DNA from 2 places in the Lysinibacillus sp. CTST325 genome. Region 1 is predicted to be linked to the other one. Evidence: riboswitches for the same ligand, from Rfam matches in the RefSeq annotation. Region 1 holds a riboswitch; the other holds the start of a gene.
The links. A riboswitch is a leader RNA that binds a small molecule or an ion and turns the genes downstream of it on or off. The one in region 1 is predicted to bind S-adenosylmethionine.

Region 1 (13,823 bases):
TTGTTGAGAATCTAATTCAAGAAGTTATTCAAGAAATGTCACATCAAAAGATTATTGCTGATGAGAAAAAATCATCAATTATGATTACACCTGAAAGCATTGACACTTTACTGCAAATGGTAGAGGAAAATAAAGCTAAATATGAACACAGCGATAAATATTTAGATATATTAAATCGTTGGAAACAAGGTGATTTTAAATCGGTTGATAAAGACCATAATGATATGTGGCATATTCAAGGAACAAAAGAAGGTGGACTAGCCATTGGTATTGCTACAAAAGAGCAAGAACAAGACTATATATTCCAAGTCTTTGGTATTCCAGTAGCAAGAGACTGAGTCATAAGTATGTTTTCACAGCAAAATTAAAAAAATTTCACATCAGAAAAGCGCGAGAAATCAACATTCCTAACATTGATTTCTCACGCTTTTTAAGGTTTTGACCTCTATTATCTATTTATTTTTACGTTTTTCATTATAATCTACCCAGAAATCTGCACCTTTAATTCCCAGTTTACGAGGATCAAAAACAGGATCTTTTCCTTCTTTTTTCTGTTTCTCATAGTCCTTTAATGCGACTATAGCAGGCTTCATAATAATTAAAATCGCTAAAACGTTAATCCAAACCATTAGGCCTAATCCAACATCCCCCATCGCCCAAGCAAGATCGGATGTGCGGACTGTACCGTAAAACGCAGAAATTAAAATTGCAAATTTAGCAAGCCATATGACGACTTTTTCTGTAGCTCCTGAGAATAAATAAGCCACATTTGTTTCGGCAATGTAGTAGTATGCCATAATTGTCGTAAAAGCAAAGAAGAATAAGGCAATTGCTACGAATGGTCCACCAAAACCTGGTAGTGAAGAATCGACTGCATATTGTGTGAAGGCTGCACCTTCTTTAATACTTTTCGCAAATGTTATTTGTTCTTCTCCCGTTAATCCGCCTTTATTGAAATCACCAACATAAACATATGAATCAGCGCCATCTGCTGCTTTTTCATCGTGTACATTATACATACCAGTAAATAAAATCATAAATGCTGTAGCTGAACAGATTAATAGAGTGTCAATATACACAGAAGCTGCTTGAACGATACCTTGTTTAGCAGGGTGTGATACTTCTGCTGCCGCTGCCGGATGCGCACCTGTTCCTTGACCTGCTTCATTTGAATAAATACCACGTTTAACCCCCCATGCAATAGCGGAGCCAATAATACCACCAAAGATTTCATGCGCACCAAATGCGCTAGAAAAAATTAATCCAAATACAGCTGGTACTTCTTTAATATTCATTGCAATAATAATGATGGCCATCAGAATATAGGCTAATGCCATAAACGGTACAATGATCTGTGCAGCATTGGCAATCCATTTAACACCACCGATAATAATAGTACCTAATAATACGACAATAACAAGTCCTGTAATCCAAGTCTTAACATCGAAAGCGTTTTCAACAGCTGTCGCAATTGCATTCGATTGAACACCCGGCATCAAAATTAACATGGCAGCTAATGCGGCAACAGCAAAAATAACTGCAAACCACTTTTGCCCCATTCCTTTTTCTATGTAAAAAGCTGGCCCGCCACGATATTCTGTATCTTTCTCTTCTTTATAAATTTGAGCCAACGTCGACTCAACGTAAGCAGTTGCCGCACCGATAAAGGCGATTGCCCACATCCAAAAAACAGCACCAGGTCCCCCCATCCCGATTGCTGTAGCAGTACCGGCAATATTACCTGTACCTACTCGACCAGATAATGCGATAGACATCGCTTGGAAAGATGAAATCCCTTTATCCGATTTTTCGCCTTTAAACATTAAAACAAACATATCTTTAATGTGTCTTACTTGTAGGAACCGCGTAATAATTGAAAAGAAGAGCCCAATTAACAAAATGCCATAAATAAACCACGGTCCCCATAAAATCTCATTAATTTTCCCAACGATTGTTTCCATTTTACCCCTCCAATGTGAAAAATATAACTTTAAGTCATTATAGTATTACACTTTTCTGAAAATTACAACATTATATTCAAGTAATAAAAAGTTAGTAATTTTCTAGTTAATTGGAGAGGTAATTCACTATTCAATTATATAGCCAATTCTTCGAAGAGCATTATTAATAAAATCACGTATATAAACAAAAATCTCGTCACGCTCTACTTCATGAAATAGATTATGATAACAGTTTTCCCATTCTTTGAATTGAAACTCTGTAAACTCCATTTGATGAAGCCAATTACGTGTTTGTTTAGTTTCAGTAATTTTATCTTTTTCAGCTGTCATAACTAACATCGGCATATTAGGGAATTCAGCCTTAGGCAATAACACTAAATTACGCATCATTTGCTGTAGTTCTCGATACCATTTCACTGAAACAACGGACGAAAAAGGAACCTCATCTTTCATCTCATCTCTACCTTCTACACTGCGCGTTAACGATTCTAATGTAATTTCATGGGTCAGCTTCACATTGGCAGTCAGGGCACTTAAACTAGTTAAAGCATTTGATAGTTTACCTGGCAATAGCTTTAACTGAAGCCAAGGTGAAGTTATGATAATCCCTGCGCATTCATATTTTCGTTTTTGCATGGTATGTAGTAATAGAGTCGCACCAAGCCCATGTCCTATTAAAAACACGGGTAAATTATACGAAAAAGCATTCTCCATTAAATGCCTTGTATATTTGTTGTATTCTTTAAAATCTTCATCGTGAACACGAGAAAATCCTACATTTACTCCATGATTAGGTAAATCCCCCATAACTATGTGGAAGCCTTCCAATCTAAGTTTTTCAATAAGCCATGCATACCATCGGTGATTTTCATATGCACCATGAAGAATAGCAACCACAGCCTTTGCTTGTCCATCAGCTTCCCATTTCCACATTTCACATAGTCCTCCTAAAAAATAATTACACAATGATTATATCGGAATATCTAGCTCATTTTAATTTTATATTTCCATCAAGTTGCGTATTTGATACGATAATATTACATCATAGAAAGAAAAGAGGCGATCCTAATGATCTATCCATTTAAAGGTAAAAAGCCAAATATCGATCCATCCGTTTTTATTGCCGATTATGCAACCGTTACTGGTGACGTTACAATAGGTGCTGAAACAACGATTTGGTTTAACACAGTTATTCGAGGGGATGTATCACCAACAATTATAGGAAAAAGAGTTAGTATTCAAGACCTCTGTTGCTTACATCAAAGCCCCAAATATCCATTAATTATTGAAGATGAAGTAACAGTAGGACATCAAGTAACTTTACATAGCTGCACGATTCGAAAAAAAGCCTTAATAGGTATGGGCTCTATAGTATTAGACGGAGCGGAGATTGGTGAGGGTGCATTCATAGGAGCGGGTAGTCTTGTACCTCCGGGCAAAGTCATTCCTCCAAATAGCTTAGCACTAGGCCGTCCTGCAAAGGTTGTAAGAGAATTAAATGATGAAGATAAAGAAGATATGGAACGCATCATACGTGAATATGTAGAAAAGGGTCAATACTATAAATCTCTTCAACCAAAAAATTAATTTAACTAAATCAAAGCAGCTCCACATTTGCTCGAGCAATCGAGCCATACATGAGTAGGAGCTTATTTTTTCGTTAAAAACAGTGAAAGGGGCTATTTAAATGTTGAGCCCCTTTCTGTAATAGTATTTTAAAATATTTTTCCAGCTACTTCATTGCTTTAGCTGAATAGTTATAAACCTGCTTTTTCTTTTAATGCGTCAGCTTTGTCTGTTTGTTCCCAAGGTACATTTAAATCTGTACGACCGAAGTGACCATATGCGGCAGTTTGCTTATAAATAGGACGACGAAGGTTAAGCATTTTAATAATCCCCGCTGGGCGTAGATCAAATAGCTCGCGTACCCATTTTACAATTTCACTTTCCGTAACTTTTCCTGTTCCGAATGTATCAACAGCTATAGATACGGGTTGAGCAACACCAATCGCATAAGCTAGTTGCACTTCAGCTCGATCAGCTAAACCAGCAGCTACGATATTTTTTGCCACATAGCGTGCTGCATATGCCGCTGAACGGTCTACCTTAGTTGCGTCCTTACCTGAGAAAGCACCTCCACCATGACGTGCATAGCCACCGTATGTATCAACGATGATTTTTCGTCCAGTTAGACCAGCATCCCCTTTAGGACCACCAATTACGAAACGGCCAGTTGGGTTGATGAAATATTTAGTATCGGCATCTAGTAATTCACTTGGAACAACTGGAGCAATAACGAATTCTTTTAAGTCTGCTTGAATTTGCTCAAGTGTAGCTTCTTCATCATGCTGTGTTGAAATTACAATCGTATCAACGTGAACTGGTACATTGTTTTCATCATATTCAACTGTTACTTGCGTTTTTCCATCTGGACGTAAATATGCTAGTTCACCAGATTTACGTACTTCCGTTAAACGACGAGCTAATTTATGCGCTAAACTAATTGGTAATGGCATAAGCTCTGGCGTTTCATTACATGCATAACCGAACATTAAACCTTGGTCACCTGCGCCAATTGCTTCAATGTCAGCGTCTGTCATAGAGCCTTCACGCGCCTCTAATGCTTGGTCAACACCTTGAGCAATATCAGGTGATTGCTCGCCAATAGCAACAAGTACTGCTAGGTTTTCAGCATCAAAGCCGTATTTTCCACGTGTATAACCGATTTCTGCTACAGTATCACGAACGATACCTTTAATATCTACATAAGTAGAAGTAGTAATTTCTCCTGCTACTAATGCTAAGCCTGTTGTTACTGTTGTTTCACACGCTACACGCGCGTTTGGATCTTCTGCTAAAATAGCATCTAAAATGGCATCCGAAATTTGGTCACAAATTTTGTCTGGATGTCCTTCTGTTACACTCTCTGATGTAAAAAGTCGACGGTTTGTCATTTGATTTTCCTCCTATTACTTTTACAAATAATATTTGCGAATTAATACGGTACTCATTACCCATGTCAAGTTCGCCCCTAAGGATTGAACTCTCAAGCCGTTGTTGCTGTCGTTGCACGTTTGCACAAGTAAAACAATTGTTGCTGTCACTACGCTTTCGCACAAATAAACAGCTGCTGCTTTTAACACGAGGATTTTCGAAAGATCCGTCATTATAATAAGGAAAGGACTGTACACTTACCTTTAATTCGTTTTTAACAATAAAAAAAATCCTTTTCTCACGCTTACTTAACATGAGGAAAGGAATAATGACTTCGTAACCTTTCACTCTTATCGTTCAAGGGGTTCCCCTTGCATCAGATTGGCACCAGCGCATGTCGTGAAATGATTCATGCAGGTTGCCGGGTTTCACAGGGCCTGACCCTCCACCAGCTCGGGATAAGAGTATCCGTTCAATATCTCATAATACGTAAAAGGTCGAACATTGTCAAATATTTTTATCTTCCTTCAGCGAGTCGCTGAAATAGAGGAACTCCGTCTAAGAACGCCACGTCCTTTGGCAATTCATCTACAAAAAACATCTGTTGCTGTCGCTACGTTTGCACTTCGCTTTCGCGCAAAAAACATTTGTTGGCCTAAAGCCTCCGGACGAAAATTATGCCATGGCATAATTGATTGTATTCTTATAAAGAAAGTATGGGTTTTATACAGAAACTAAATTGCATAATATTGTAAATTAAAACAAAATAATCCCTACTCTCCACCTCACATCATGTGTTAACATATGTGTAACCCTTTACAGCACATTTTGTAGCAAAAGCAAAGCGTTAGCTACAGAACATGTGGTGGATGAATATGATTGTAGCCCCTTTTTAGTCGAAGACAAGCTCCAACTAATAAAAAAACAAGCTAAAACTTCACATCCTGTGCGAACCCCATGTTAGCCAAAAGCTTCCAAACACAATTTTGCTGTGTCGAAAGTGAATGTGTAATCACTTATAAATAGGGTAAAAAGCATTATCAAAACGAATAAATTTACTTTTTGTCGTTTTCTTGAAAAGTAATAAAATCTGAAAAATAATTTCTGAATTAGTATAGATTATTTAAGCAATTGTGTTATACTATTTTTGAAATTAAGAAAATCTCCCCAGACTCAAGGGAATACTATAAAAAAGGATGGTATTTAATCGATGAATTCAGTAGAAATTGCAAACGAACTGAAGGAATTATTAAACGGCGGTAACATTAATGTTCAACTTTCAGTACCACAATTAGCTGAAAAAGCTACATCTCGTGGTGAAGCTATGTTAACAGTAGATGGCGCAGTTCGTGCAGAAACTGGCAAATACACTGGTCGTTCACCTAAAGATAAATATACGGTAGAAGAAGATAGCACAAAAGATAAAATTGACTGGGGCAAAGTTAACCGACCAATTTCTTCTGAAGTGTTCGATAACTTATATGTAAAAGTAGTAAAATATTTAAAAGAACGTGACGAATTATTCGTATTCAAAGGCTTTGCTGGTGCTGACAAAGATTCGCAATTAAGCATCCAAGTCATCAATGAATATGCTTGGCACAATCTTTTCGCTCATCAATTATTTATCCGTCCAACTAAAGAAGAATTAGCTTCTCATGTTGCTGACTTCACAGTTATTTCAGCTCCTAACTTTAAAGCAGATCCTGCTATTGATGGCACTGCTTCTGAAACATTCATCATTGTATCACTTGAAAAGAAAATTATCCTAATCGGTGGTACTGAATACGCTGGTGAAATCAAAAAATCTATTTTTGGTATTATGAACTACTTGTTACCACAACAAGGCATCCTTTCAATGCACTGCTCAGCAAACGTTGGTGAAGCTGGTGATGTTGCATTATTCTTCGGTTTATCTGGTACTGGTAAAACTACTTTATCAGCTGATCCTGACCGTAAGCTTATCGGTGACGATGAACACGGTTGGTCTGATAACGGTGTATTCAACATTGAGGGCGGTTGCTATGCAAAAACAATTAACCTTTCTGCTGAAAAAGAACCAGAAATCTACAATGCAATCCGCTTCGGTTCTGTTCTAGAAAACGTAGCTGTTGATCCAGAAACTCGAGTTTGTGACTATGATGATGGTTCATTAACAGAAAATACACGTGTAGCTTATCCAATTCAATACATTGAAAATATTGTTGATCCATCTGTTGCAGGTCACCCAAAAACAATCATCTTCTTAACAGCTGATGCATTTGGTGTATTACCTCCAATCAGTAAATTAACAAAAGAGCAAGCAATGTACCACTTCCTAAGCGGTTTCACGTCTAAACTTGCTGGTACAGAACGTGGTGTAACAGAGCCAGAACCAGTATTCTCAACTTGCTTCGGTTCTCCATTCCTTCCACTTCCAGCAACAGTTTATGCTGAAATGTTAGGTCAAAAAATTGACGAGCACGGTGCACAAGTATTCTTAGTGAACACTGGTTGGACTGGTGGCGAATATGGTACTGGTAGCCGTATGAAGCTTTCTTACACTCGTGCAATGGTACGTGCTGCAATCGATGGCAAATTAACTGATGTTGAAACAATTCAAGATTCAGTATTCGGATTAAACATTCCAACTTCTATTGAAGGTGTACCAACAGAAGTGCTTAATCCTCGTGATGCATGGGCAGACAAAGCTGCTTATGATAAAAAAGCTGCTGAACTTGCTGGTTTATTCAACGAAAACTTCAAGAAATTCTCAAATGTTTCTGAAGCTATCACTAAACTTGGCGGTCCATTAAAATAATTTACTAAGCAAAGGGAACGATTTAATAGTCGTTCCCTTTTTTATGTTAAAAATATGGTCAAGCAAATCTTTGTGAATGTTTTGGAGCTTTAAATGAGGGTGATTTCCGTTCCATGTTACTCGCTTTCCTGAGAGCAAGCATCTGGCCGCTTTCGCATAGATAAACCATTGTTGCTGACGCTTCACTTTCACAAAAAAACCCTGTTGCCTGAAGTTTTGTTTTATTACTATAAATTAGAGTGACGCGTTGATTGGAGTGGAGACAGAGCGACTCCTTGGGGATCAGCAATAGAGGAACGAAGGCTAAAACCATCACGTCCTGTGATAACGCCTTCGTGACCAACATCGTGTTGGCCCGAGACCCTGGAGCGAGCAGCGCGAGTGAAGCGGCTCATCGGACGCCCCCAGGAAAGCGCTCAGTCGGAACGGAAATCAACTCCCTCGTTTTGCCGAAGAGTCATACTTTAAGACACCTTAATTTCATGTATTTCAACAACATGCAAAGGGAACAATTAGAATCGTTCCCTTTTTTATCTCCCCTATTTTATAGAATTCTACTTTTCATATTAGTAACTTTGTGTATAATTCATAATAGTAGTTTTAGGAGGATACATATGAAAAAAAAATATAAAGTGATTATTACCATTGTCAGTCTGCTATTAGTATTGTTTGTTGTGGCTGGATTTTTTGCAGGGAATTATTTTTATAATTTCGCCTTAAATCCTAATACTGACAAATCAGATGTGTTTAATGCTCCGCACAATTCTATTGCTGTTAGTCCTAAGGATGCTAAAGAAAAAGAAGAGAGCGAGAAGTGGTTTAAAGAGAATTACAAGGACTCTTATATACAGTCTTTCGATGATTTAAAATTACATGCCTATACACTTAAAAATACAACCGACACAAATAAATGGGCAATTGTTTTCCATGGATATTCATCAGATGGCTCACAAATGACAAAGTATGCTAAGTATTTTTATGATAAAGGCTACAATGTTCTCGTACCTGATGCAAGAGCTCATGGAAAAAGTGAGGGTGACTATATCGGTATGGGTTGGCATGATCGACTTGATGTGGTCTCTTGGATTAACAATGTTATCAGTTCTGAAAAAAACGCTGAAATTGTATTGTATGGTGTTTCCATGGGAGGTGCTACAGTGATGATGGCCTCAGGAGAGGATCTACCTAGCAATGTTAAGGCTATTATTGAGGATTGTGGTTATTCCTCAGTTTGGGATGAATTCTCCTATCAATTGCAAGCACTCTTTAATTTACCTGAATTTCCTATTATGCAGTTTTCTTCAATTGTAACGAAGTTAAAAGCTGACTATACGCTTGGTGAAGCTGATAGCGTCAAGCAAGTAGCGAAATCGAAAACACCTATGCTATTCATTCATGGAAGTAATGATACATTTGTTCCATCTGAAATGCTAGATGAAGTATATGAGGCTGCCAATGTACCGAAGGAGAAATTTATAGTTGAGGGTGCCGGACATAGCCGTGCAGAAAGCGTTGCTGGAGACGCTTATTGGAAAACTATTAACAACTTCTTAGCAAAATATATAGAGTAAATATCTTTTTTTCTACCGTTCAGGTGCCTGCAGTTAAGCACCTGAACGTTTTTTTGGTCTATCTGATCAGTTTTATACTTGACCCGAGCAGTTCTTCGGCCTACTTGAACTTTTTTCAAACAAAAAACTCCATTTTGAAAAAGAGTTAATCAAAATGGAGTTAATTTTCTAATTTTATCCTACGTTGGTTCAAGCAATGAAGGAAATGGTAGACCTTTATATCTATTGATGTTTCATCCATTCACAAAGTGCATGTACTGTTGCTCGATTTTTTGCTGGTGGATACTGATGAGCATAGCGAAGATCATACCATGTTTCATATCTTTTATTAGCATCCTTTAAATAAAATTCTAATTGTCTCGCATGTTCAATATCTACATTTTCATCACGATAGCCATGAATAATAAGTACTGGAGCCGTAATGTGCTCTATCTCGAAAAGTGGTGTTCGAGCATCATAAGCACCTGGTACACGATTAGGCGTCCCTCCAATAACCCGCTTCATCATCCTGCGCATATCTGTCCGCTCCCAATATGTAGCTGTTGCATCAGATACCCCTGCCCATGTCACAACGGATGTAATATCTCTACGCAAGATCGCAGTCCAAAGTGCCATAATACCACCACGTGAAAAACCAAAAACATGAATATTATCATTACAGAACTGTTTTAGTACGTCTACTGCGTATACAGCATCATAACGATCCGCTCCTGCAAACTCATCTCGTCCTTCTCCACCTCGATTGCCACGGTAATATGGAGCAAAAACGATAAAGCCTTGAGCTGCAAACTGTGCGACACGTGAAGGTCTAACCATGCCAATGCTTTGCATGCCTCCCCGTAAATATAAAAAGCCATCATATGTACCTTCTGCCTTAGGCTCCGCTAGTAATCCTTTCACACGTAGACCCTGTGACATATACGTGATTTCCGTTAAACGAATAGCTGGATTAGGCGAAGGATAAGGACGTTTTCCAACGATCTTACCATTGGTCATAATGCTTCAACTCCTCCAGCATTTTCTGCATACCTGCATCCTTCATATGAAAGCTTAAATTTGGATGATGCGTAAATTCTTCATCCGTTAGCCAAGTCATCCCTGAAGTTTCTAAATCAAATTCAATGTCCTCCTGCCCCGCAAACTGTGCAGTAAAGACCGTTTTACAAAATAAGATGTCATCATGAACGGCGTATTCTGCAAACCATTTAAGATTTTTCACATGAACACCCGTCTCCTCGAATACTTCCCTAATTGCTGCTTGCTCCAATGTTTCCCCAGGTTCTTGCTTTCCTCCTGGAACCTCTACGCCACGTCGTTTATGAATCGTACATAACCACTTATTTTCATGCTTTAATAAAACTAGTACATGCTTAGGTTCAGTGTCCAATTCACCTCTTTTAAAACTTAAATCCACTTGTAAACCATTTAAATCTGTAAATGTAAACATGCTCTTCAACTCCTTTTTCTCTATTTCATACACTGAGTCGAATCAGCGTTACGGTGATGATCTTTTATTTCACTATAGTGTATTCATGTATCTATAATCAACAGATAAAATCACTAATATAAACTTCCATTAAGCGGTGCGATAGGCGTCCTATTTAACAAGAAGTAATACCACATCTAATACTATGTTCATTCGATTTCGAACAATAAAAGTGCCACAAATTGTAATGTTTTTACTCCTATCTACTAATGCTCAAAACATGAGCTCTTCTCTTATGACAATGGTTAATCCACCAAGAGAAATTAGCTTCATCAATATAAAAAAGAGTCACTGATGTTTTTCAGTGACCCTACCTTTAGACACGTTTATTGAAATATGGAAGTTGTTCAACAAATGCCTTCGTATCCGCATCCCCATACTCATGAACTAGTGCATAGATTTTTTTTAATCGCAAATCAATTTCATCATTTTCTCTATCAAGATGATACTGTATATATGGCAATTGCGCACGCCATGCATTTGCAATTTCTAACATTTGCATTTGCTGAAAAATCTTTTCAAATACATCTAATGCTTGGCGATCTACGTTAAGTTCAAAGTTCCACTGTCCTGCATATGGATTTGTATAATACGTTCTATTGGCAAGTGAAAAATATACACGCTGACGCTCCATCACAAAACACTCCTTTTACCATAGTATGGTGGTAAAAGGAGCGTTTTATTCGCTGGAATGTCAAACTTCCTTCACAACTAAATAAGATTATCTAATTTATAATAAGAAGTATGAATAAGGAACGGAGTGAATGCCATGAGTTTAATCACACTCTTAGTTGTAGCAACAATCATCGTAATATTAGTAACGGTCGCGACTATTTTAAGTGTCAATCGTGCGTATGCTTTTAAACATACAGTCGATGAAAAACCACAGCAAAGCTTTCATCAAGATGATGACTAGTTCAATTTGTACATTTTTTTAAGACATTCTTTTATAATAGTATTAACAATAGAATTTGGAGTGAATGCAATGGGAGTACCATTACCAATAATCATTATGATCGCAATGATGATGCTTATGTTTGGCGTTTCTGTTATTGTCTTGTTGAAGAAAAAAAGCAATTTCTTTACACAAACTATCGATGCTAAGCCTAAGCAAAACAACGCTCAACAAAAGGATAAACAACTATGAAATATCCCTTTATATGGCTCATTAAGTTTTACAGAAAATTTATATCACCCATGACACCGCCATCCTGTCGCTTCCATCCTACATGCTCCTCCTATGGACTTGAAGCTTTTCAAAAACATGGTGCCATTAAAGGATTCTATTTAACAATTAAACGGATATCAAAATGCCATCCATTCCATCCAGGTGGCTTTGATCCAGTACCTGAAAAATGGCCTTCGAAAAAGAATTAATTTTCGAGGGTCATTTTTTCTTGTACTTTTATCAGATGTGCGTTATTATAGGAACTGTTCTAAAAACAAACCGTAATGATTACTATTTGAAAGAGGTATGCTATAAGATGAAAAAAGTATTTTTGTTATTTTTAGTTGCAGTCCTTGCCCTATTCACTGCTGCCTGTGGGAATAAATCAGCTACATCCAAACAGTCAGAGACAAAGGATAAATTAACAATCTACACAACTGTCTATCCATTAAGTTATTTTGCGCAACGAATTGGTGGCGATTTTGTAGAGGTTTCTTCTATTTACCCTGCTGGCGCCAATGAGCACACATTTGAGCCAACACAAAAAGATATGATGAAATTAGCAGATGCCGATATATTTTTCTATATAGGCTTAGGGCTAGAGGGCTTTGTTGAAAATGCCAAAAAGACTCTAGCTAATGAAGATGTAACTATGGTAGCAACTGCAGATCAGGTTTCAGATGAAAAATTAGCAGTGAGTACAGGTCACTCACATGATGATCACGAAGATGAAGACGGACACGGACATGATGACCATGATCACGGTAATGTAGATCCACATGTTTGGCTATCTCCAACTATCAGTCAAGACTTAGCACTTTCCATTAAAAACACTCTAGTTAAAAAAATGCCAGAACAAGAAGCTACATTTACAGCTAACTACGAGGCATTAGTAAAAGAACTTCAAGATTTAGACAATGAATTTAAAGCTATGGCTGATAAGGCGCACGAGAAAACGTTCTTCGTATCTCATGCAGCATTTGGCTATATCGCAGGACAATACGGCTTAAAGCAAGTTCCAATAGCCGGTTTAAACTCACAAAATGAACCTTCTCAAAAAGAACTTACGGCGATTGTTGATAAAGCAAATAAATTGCATATCCACTACATTTTATTCGAGCAAAATGTCTCTTCTAAATTAGCTGAAGTTATCCAAAAAGAGGTTGGAGCAGAGTCTCTTGTCTTGCATAATTTAAGCGTTTTGACAGCAGATGATGTAAAGAATAATGAAACTTACTTCACCCTTATGAAGAGAAATATTAAATCTTTAAATACTGCATTAAATGATCACAAATAAATGAGTAAGGAGGTACCCCGAACATAGTATGGGGCACCTCCTTTATTATGACGTACTTTTCTTGTGGCATTCGTTTTTCTGCTCTATAAATACTAATTAGCCCTTTTTTCTTACGGATAGCAATTTGTATTTTCTTTCGACTATCCTTTACTTGGGCTATATTACTTTCTAAAATAATTGGTTCCCATTCATTTAAATGCACCTGAACAGAAGTATCGCTTTTATCACCTTTTAAAAGCAGTCTATGCTGTTCTATTAATTGTTTTACTGTTTGTTTATTTTTACTTAAAATGGACAGCCCTTTATCAAAGGCAAAATGACCATCCAGTATTGGCTTTGTAAGAACTTCAACCTTATTCGTTTTTTGTAAATCAAAATAGGCTTCACTTGTAGCGGCTGGGAAACTCGTATAGTCCCAAGAGTGATCCTGAGCTAATTGGCGATCAGACACTAAAAAATAATTATAAAGGACCTCACCCTTACGATCAGGCAATGGATCATCCCATGTAACATCGATATGATACCATGCATTATCAAGCTTCACTAAGACCCAGGCGTGTAGTTGTTCCCCTACTTTTCCTGGTACATATTGTACCTCAAAGCCTAGCT
Region 2 (6,371 bases), on a different contig from region 1:
ATAAAAGCAACAAAAGGAGCGAAATTTATGTATAAAACAATTGAAGAAACAGCCATCGAACTTGGTATGCCAGAGGATCAAGTACTTCGCCTAGTTTACGAGGGCCGTATTCGTTCAGTATACGACGGAGACCAAATACTAATTAATAGCGGGCAGTTCAGCACTTATTTTGAGCAGTTAGATCGTATTAAAGAGGAAATAGAGATTTGGCGGAATACACCTATTCCAGAGGATATCGATGTTAAAGATGAGGATTAAAAAATGCCTATCATTCAAACAATTAGAACATTGTTGAATGATAGGCATCTATTATATTGTTACGACAAATCCAGCTCGCTTACCGATAATTTCCGCATAATCCTCAACCATTACACTAGCTGTTGGATACATGCCTGCTCCAGGTCCAATTAGCGTCAATGTGCCAATATAATTAGTATCCAATGCCACAGCATTATTGACATCATCAACTGGGTAAAGTGGATGTTCTTTATCAACTAATTGCGGGCCAACCTTTGCGATCACTTTACCATCTGCTAGTTTCTCAACCTCAGCAACGTGGCGGTAACGCAAGCCTTTTTCACATGCTTCTTTTACTTCTTCTGCCGAAATACTATCAATACCTACTACTTCGACGTCAGCCCAGTCTGGTTGTTCTCCAAATGCCAAAGCACTTAAAATCATTAATTTTTTAAAGGCATCCTGTCCTGAAATATCATTATATGGATCTGCCTCTGCATAGCCTAAATTTTGCGCCTCTTTTAATGCAGTTTCGAACGACCAGCCTTGTGAACGCATTTTCGTTAAAATATAGTTGGATGTCCCATTTAAAACACCCTGAATACGACTAACATCATTAACAAGCAAAATGTTTTTCATTGTTTTAATAACTGGTACACCGCCAGCAGTCGTTGCCTCAAAGCCTACAAAAACACCGTTTGCTTTTGCAAGATCCTGTAGCTCCAAGCCTCGTTTGGCAAACATTACTTTGTTAGCTGTGATGACATGACATTTATGTTCAACAGCGCGCTTTAGATAAGTAAAAGCTGGCTCCTCATTGACGATCGCCTCAAAAACAACCTGCATACCTGGTTCTGCTAAGACTTCATCCATACTAGTTGTCATTAAATGCGCTGTGCCTGGTACACGTTCACGGCTAGTATCTGTAACTAAAATTTTTGCTACTTCTAGCTCAATTCCTAATTTATTTTTAAGCTCTTCTCGCTTTTCGTTTAATATATGGTAAATTCCTTGACCTACCGTTCCAAATCCTAATATAGCTGCCTTTATAGTTGCCATTGTTGTTATTCCCTCCAACTTACATTCCGCAGTTTCATTAAATTTATTTCGTCTCAGCTTAATTCGTACATATTTTGAATTGTGCGCTGACTTTACAAAGCAGGTCAATTTGCCGTGTTTCTAACACTTCGTTTTCAAACAGATATTTAGAATAAGTCATCTGAATGAAGATAAATAAACCTTTGAAACACACACAAATTCAAATAATTCAAAATTCAACTTAAAGAAAATTGTAACGTAAATACTTACATTTCACAAGAAAAATCTTTCTAGGACGGACATTTGTTTTCTGTAGACGTGCAAAGGAAATCGTTTTCATTCCTTTTATTATTTGATTTTTCACTTGAATCTATAATAATTGAACAAATATTGACGAATCTTTATTAATGCCTTTCTTCTATTATATATATGTATGTAAAGACATTCATAAAAATTGTTCTTTTGAAATATATTAATAAAAATTTTTCTGTATATCTTCATCGTCTAATTGAAAAAGCTCATTCCCTGTAGCAGCAGAGAATGAGCCAAAAATATGAGGGATAATTAACTAGCTTTGGCTAGCAATTTATAGCGATATTGTGTTAAAGCTTGTTGTACAAGTCTTATTTCCTCTTGCGTAAAATTTGGTATTGCATACGTACGTTCAACCAATTGAAATGTGCCGTATTTTAAATAGTACTCTGTCGCAGGTAGAGGAATATGATTTGCTCCATAGCTTTCATAAGCTTCGAAAACTTCTTTTACTGTATAGCCTTCCTCTTTGACATAAACCATTTCCTTAAAAGCAGAATGACCAAAGATCTCTTGCCATATACGCTCAACTGACGCAAGTATGTTTTGAATGGACATGTTGTTCACAAACACATGACCTTCATTTAATTCATAAATAAGATAAGATGCAATGTTTTGCGCACTATACACATTTCCCATTTAAAACACTCCTTTATCATCAGTTTTGTAGATAAGAGTAGCTACTGGCTGAGTAACTACTCCTCTTCATATATTTCAAAAGTGGGGGAGCACTTATGAAAACTTAATTAAATTGGTTCTAGGTCGGTAGCCTTTCGAACACTTTTCTTATTCCCTAGTATAAAACAAGGATTTAATTAAGTCAATAATACTTATAAAATTACTAGGTATTAATTTCAGTTATTTCACCAAATGAGGTGAGCGGTTGATGTAGCAACGTTTGACGCATTACCAAATGAGGCCTATCGAATGAGAAAATACGTAAACGCTACAACATTCGCCAATGTATTTTATTTATTAAGCTTCTACTTTTTGTTGCGAAGCTGTTACTTGTTCAATAGCTTGTTCTAAATCTGCAATGATGTCCTCTACTGCCTCTAAACCGATGGATAAGCGAATGAGCGACTCGGTTACGCCAGTTTGGATTAGCTCTTCAGCAGATAGCTGTTGATGTGTAGTAGATGCTGGATGAATAATTAATGATTTCGCATCCCCTACATTTGCTACGTGCGAGAATAATTTCACACTATCGATTAATTTACGCCCTGCTTCACGTCCACCTTTAATACCAAATGTAAGCACTGAACCGAAGCCATTTTTCAAATATTTTTTAGCTAAATTATGAGTAGGGAAATCTTCTAAGCCGTTGTAATTTACATATTCCACAGATGGGTGGTTTCGTAAATATTCAGCTACCGCTAATGCATTTTCATTGTGTTTAGGAATACGCAAATGAAGCGTTTCTAAACCTTGTAATAAATTAAATGCTGCATCTGCACTTAATGTTGGACCAAAGTCGCGTAGTAATTGCACACGCAGTTTTGTGGCGAATGCTGCCTCTGCTGTGTCAATACCATAACGTAAACCGTGATAAGAAGCATCTGGCTCAGTAAAGCCTGGGAAACGTCCACGAGTCCAATCAAACTTCCCTGCATCTACTACAACGCCACCTAAAGTTGTTCCGTGGCCACCAATCCATTTTGTTGCGGAATGAACAACGATATCTGCACCGTAGTCAATTGGTGTAGAGCCATATGGTGAAGCAAATGTGCTATCAATAATTAATGGCAAGCCGTTTTCATGTGCTACGTTTGCTACTGCTTCAATATCGAGTACCTTTAAACTTGGGTTACCGTAAACTTCAGCGAACACGGCCTTTGTTTTATCAGTAATAGCAGCTCGGAAATTTTCTGGATTTGTATCGTCTACAAAAATCGTTTTAATGCCGTAGTTTGGTAGTGTGTTGGCGAATAAATTATAAGTACCTCCGTATAAAGAGCTACCTGCAACGATTTCATCGCCTGCCCCTGCAAGATTTAAAATGGAAAACGCGATAGCTGCTGCACCAGATGAAAGTGCTACTGCTGCTGTACCGCCTTCTAATAAAGCAACGCGTTTTTCAAAAACATCTACAGTTGGGTTTGTAATTCGTGTGTAAATATTGCCGGCTTCCTCTAAGGCAAAAAGACGTTGCGCATGAGCAGTGTCTTTAAAAACGAAAGCCGTTGAGCGATATACCGGTACTGTACGTGATCCTGTTACCGGGTCTGGCTCTTGGCCACCGTGTAACAGCAATGTTTCTGGTTTAAATTTTGTCATTGTATACCTCCAAATGGTTATTTTTTTACGATGGTACCGGAGATGAGGAGGATTTTTTCAGTAGAAAACAAAAACCCTCTTCAGCTAAGAAGAGGGTTGCGGTTGCAAGTTTTCCTCCCCTTATCTGCCAGATCCAATAAGAATCTGTAGGAATTAGCACCTTAGCAAGTTCATCACTTACTGGTTGCCGGGCATCATAGGGCCTATCCCTCCGCCGCTCTTGATAAGAGTATGAGATTCAATTTCCATCGTTGTTACACAGTATAAACATAGACTTTTTCTCTGTCAACACTAAAATTTTATTTTTTCCGAAACTTCTGTCTGCTTTTTTACGTATTACGAACGCATACACTATTTTAGGTATTTAATTGGTTTATCGCCAAAATGTGGGGTTGATTTCCGTTCCGACTGGGCTCTTTCTTAGGGGCGTCCGATAAGCCGCTTCACTCGCGGGTCTCGGGCCAATAGATGTTTTTTGCGCGAAAGCGAAGCGGCAGCGGCAGCGGCAACAACACGATGTTGGTCACGAAGGCGTTATCACAAGACGTGATGGTTTTAGCCTTCGTTCCTCTATCGCTAATCCCCCAAGGAGTTGCCCAGTCTCCACTCCAATCACTTCATGGCATATGTTATAACAAACATCATTCCTAACTTTTAATGATGAGCCTATTTTATTTTGAAAGGAGGACTTTTATGTTAAAAGCCATTATCATTTTTCTTCTTGTTGGTTATTTGATTGGCTGTATTCACGGCTCTAAAGTTGCTCAGTTTTTATCTGGGGTAGATTTAAAAAAGACTGGTCATGGCAATGCAGGTGCCTCTAACGCAACACTTTCCCTTGGTTGGAAATACGGCGTATTAGTTGCACTGATCGATATCGGCAAAGGCGTTGCAGCTATAATCGGCGCACATGCTTATTTAGCAGATATCACACAATTAACAGAAGTACAAGTTTGGCTCTTCACGTATATTGTAGCTGCCGGTGTCATTCTAGGTCATAATTTCCCATTTTATATGGGCTTCAATGGCGGTAAAGGAACTGCTTCAATCATAGGAATATTACTTGCGATTGATTGGAAAATTGGCTTATTTGCACTCATTTTATTTGTTATTTTATCTTTCGTGACGAACTATTTAATTGTCGGTGTACTTGAGTTTTATCTCGTTTTTTGTGCAGCCACATATTTATGGATTCCTGGAACAGTCCCAACGACTATAGCCCTATTACTTTTTGCTATAGCCATCATTTTGCATATCGAAAATATTAAGCGCTTGATGCTAGGAACTGAGCCTAAAGTAACTTCAGCATTCAAAAAGAAAAAATAATATCTTTTTGGATATTTTTGTATTTTCTTTGACCGTATATTTTCTCGCAACTGCCCATTATCGCTATAAACAGAGGGTATTTCACATACTAGTTCTTTTTACAATAAATAGACAAATTAACTTTTCTTAATAAAGCATTTTACTAGCCGATGTTATAGAAAATTACAGTCACGTTTGTAGAAAGGATGAAAGGTATGTCTACTTCTGAACAAGCAAAACCGAAACGTAATTTGAAACCACTCTGGATTGGGTTAGCCTTCGCTTCATTAATCATCATTATTTTTTTACCTAACAACGGCGATTTACCTGTAGCTGGACAACGAGCTTTGGCTATTTTAGCTTTCGCGGTCATCCTTTGGGTTACAGAAGCAGTATCCTATCCTGTTAGCTCTGCCATGATTATTGCTCTCGTAACAACCTTACTAGGGCTAGCTCCGTCAATGGACGATCCGACGAGAGAGCTAGGAACATCGGATGCCTTAAAATTAGCATTAAGCGGATTTAGTAATTCTGCAGTTGCACTAGTAGCCGCAGCTCTTTTCTTAGCGGCAGCTATGCAAATTACCAATTTACATAAACGGCTTGCGCTATGGATACTTTCACTAGTAGGAACAAAAACGAAAGCCATTGTATTCGGTGCTATTTTAGTATCTATTGCACTCGCATTCTTTGTCCCTTCTGCTACTGCACGTGCAGGCGCAGTTGTGCCAATACTACTTGGAATGGTAGCAGCATTTGGTTTACCACGTGATAGTCGACTTGCTGCTCTACTTGTCATTACCTCGGTGCAAGCCGTCTCTATTTGGAATATCGGTATTAAGACGGCTGCAGCTCAAAATATGGTCGCTTTAAACTTCATCAAAGAACAGTTTGGTGTGGATATTTCTTGGGGTGCTTGGTTACTTTATGCTGCCCCCTTCTCAATCATCATGTCAATCGCTCTATTTTTCATTATGATTACACTAATTAAGCCTGAAACAAGTAATATTGAAGGTGGTAGAGAAGTAATCAAAAAACAGCTTGCGGAACTTGGTCCATTAAAAGCTCCCGAAATTCGATTAATCATAACATCGGCAATTTTACTATTTTTCTGGGCTACTGAGGGCAAACTTCACCCATTCGATACGACAACCGTCACAATCGTTGCTATTGCCATTTTATTAATGCCAAAAATCGGAGTC

Region 2: it holds a riboswitch for S-adenosylmethionine, as region 1 does, so the genes downstream of both, ACYQ73_RS17525 (O-acetylhomoserine aminocarboxypropyltransferase/cysteine synthase family protein) here and metK (methionine adenosyltransferase) in region 1, are expected to answer to the same signal.

What each region holds. Positions count from the first base shown of each region.
Region 1 is NZ_BAAFHO010000006.1:222,323-236,145, forward strand. Features, by position in the region: gene ACYQ73_RS16060 (DUF6241 domain-containing protein) at 1-338, shown strand, start outside; gene ACYQ73_RS16065 (alanine/glycine:cation symporter family protein) at 453-1,961, opposite strand; gene ACYQ73_RS16070 (alpha/beta hydrolase) at 2,088-2,894, opposite strand; gene ACYQ73_RS16075 (gamma carbonic anhydrase) at 3,030-3,548, shown strand; gene metK (methionine adenosyltransferase) at 3,719-4,915, opposite strand; SAM riboswitch class I at 5,243-5,360, opposite strand; gene pckA (phosphoenolpyruvate carboxykinase (ATP)) at 6,106-7,692, shown strand; gene ACYQ73_RS16090 (hypothetical protein) at 7,920-8,087, opposite strand; gene ACYQ73_RS16095 (alpha/beta hydrolase) at 8,307-9,263, shown strand; gene ACYQ73_RS16100 (alpha/beta hydrolase family protein) at 9,486-10,262, opposite strand; gene ACYQ73_RS16105 (NUDIX domain-containing protein) at 10,246-10,710, opposite strand; gene ACYQ73_RS16110 (transposase) at 11,066-11,383, opposite strand; gene ytzI (YtzI protein) at 11,519-11,665, shown strand; gene ACYQ73_RS16120 (hypothetical protein) at 11,726-11,896, shown strand; gene yidD (membrane protein insertion efficiency factor YidD) at 11,893-12,126, shown strand; gene ACYQ73_RS16130 (metal ABC transporter solute-binding protein, Zn/Mn family) at 12,234-13,214, shown strand; gene ACYQ73_RS16135 (transglutaminase domain-containing protein) at 13,177-13,823, opposite strand, start outside.
Region 2 is NZ_BAAFHO010000008.1:52,014-58,384, forward strand. Features, by position in the region: gene ACYQ73_RS17510 (MerR family transcriptional regulator) at 28-258, shown strand; gene ACYQ73_RS17515 (homoserine dehydrogenase) at 310-1,296, opposite strand; gene ACYQ73_RS17520 (hypothetical protein) at 1,840-2,226, opposite strand; gene ACYQ73_RS17525 (O-acetylhomoserine aminocarboxypropyltransferase/cysteine synthase family protein) at 2,563-3,864, opposite strand; SAM riboswitch class I at 3,982-4,094, opposite strand; gene ACYQ73_RS17530 (glycerol-3-phosphate acyltransferase) at 4,558-5,190, shown strand; gene ACYQ73_RS17535 (DASS family sodium-coupled anion symporter) at 5,385-6,371, shown strand, end outside.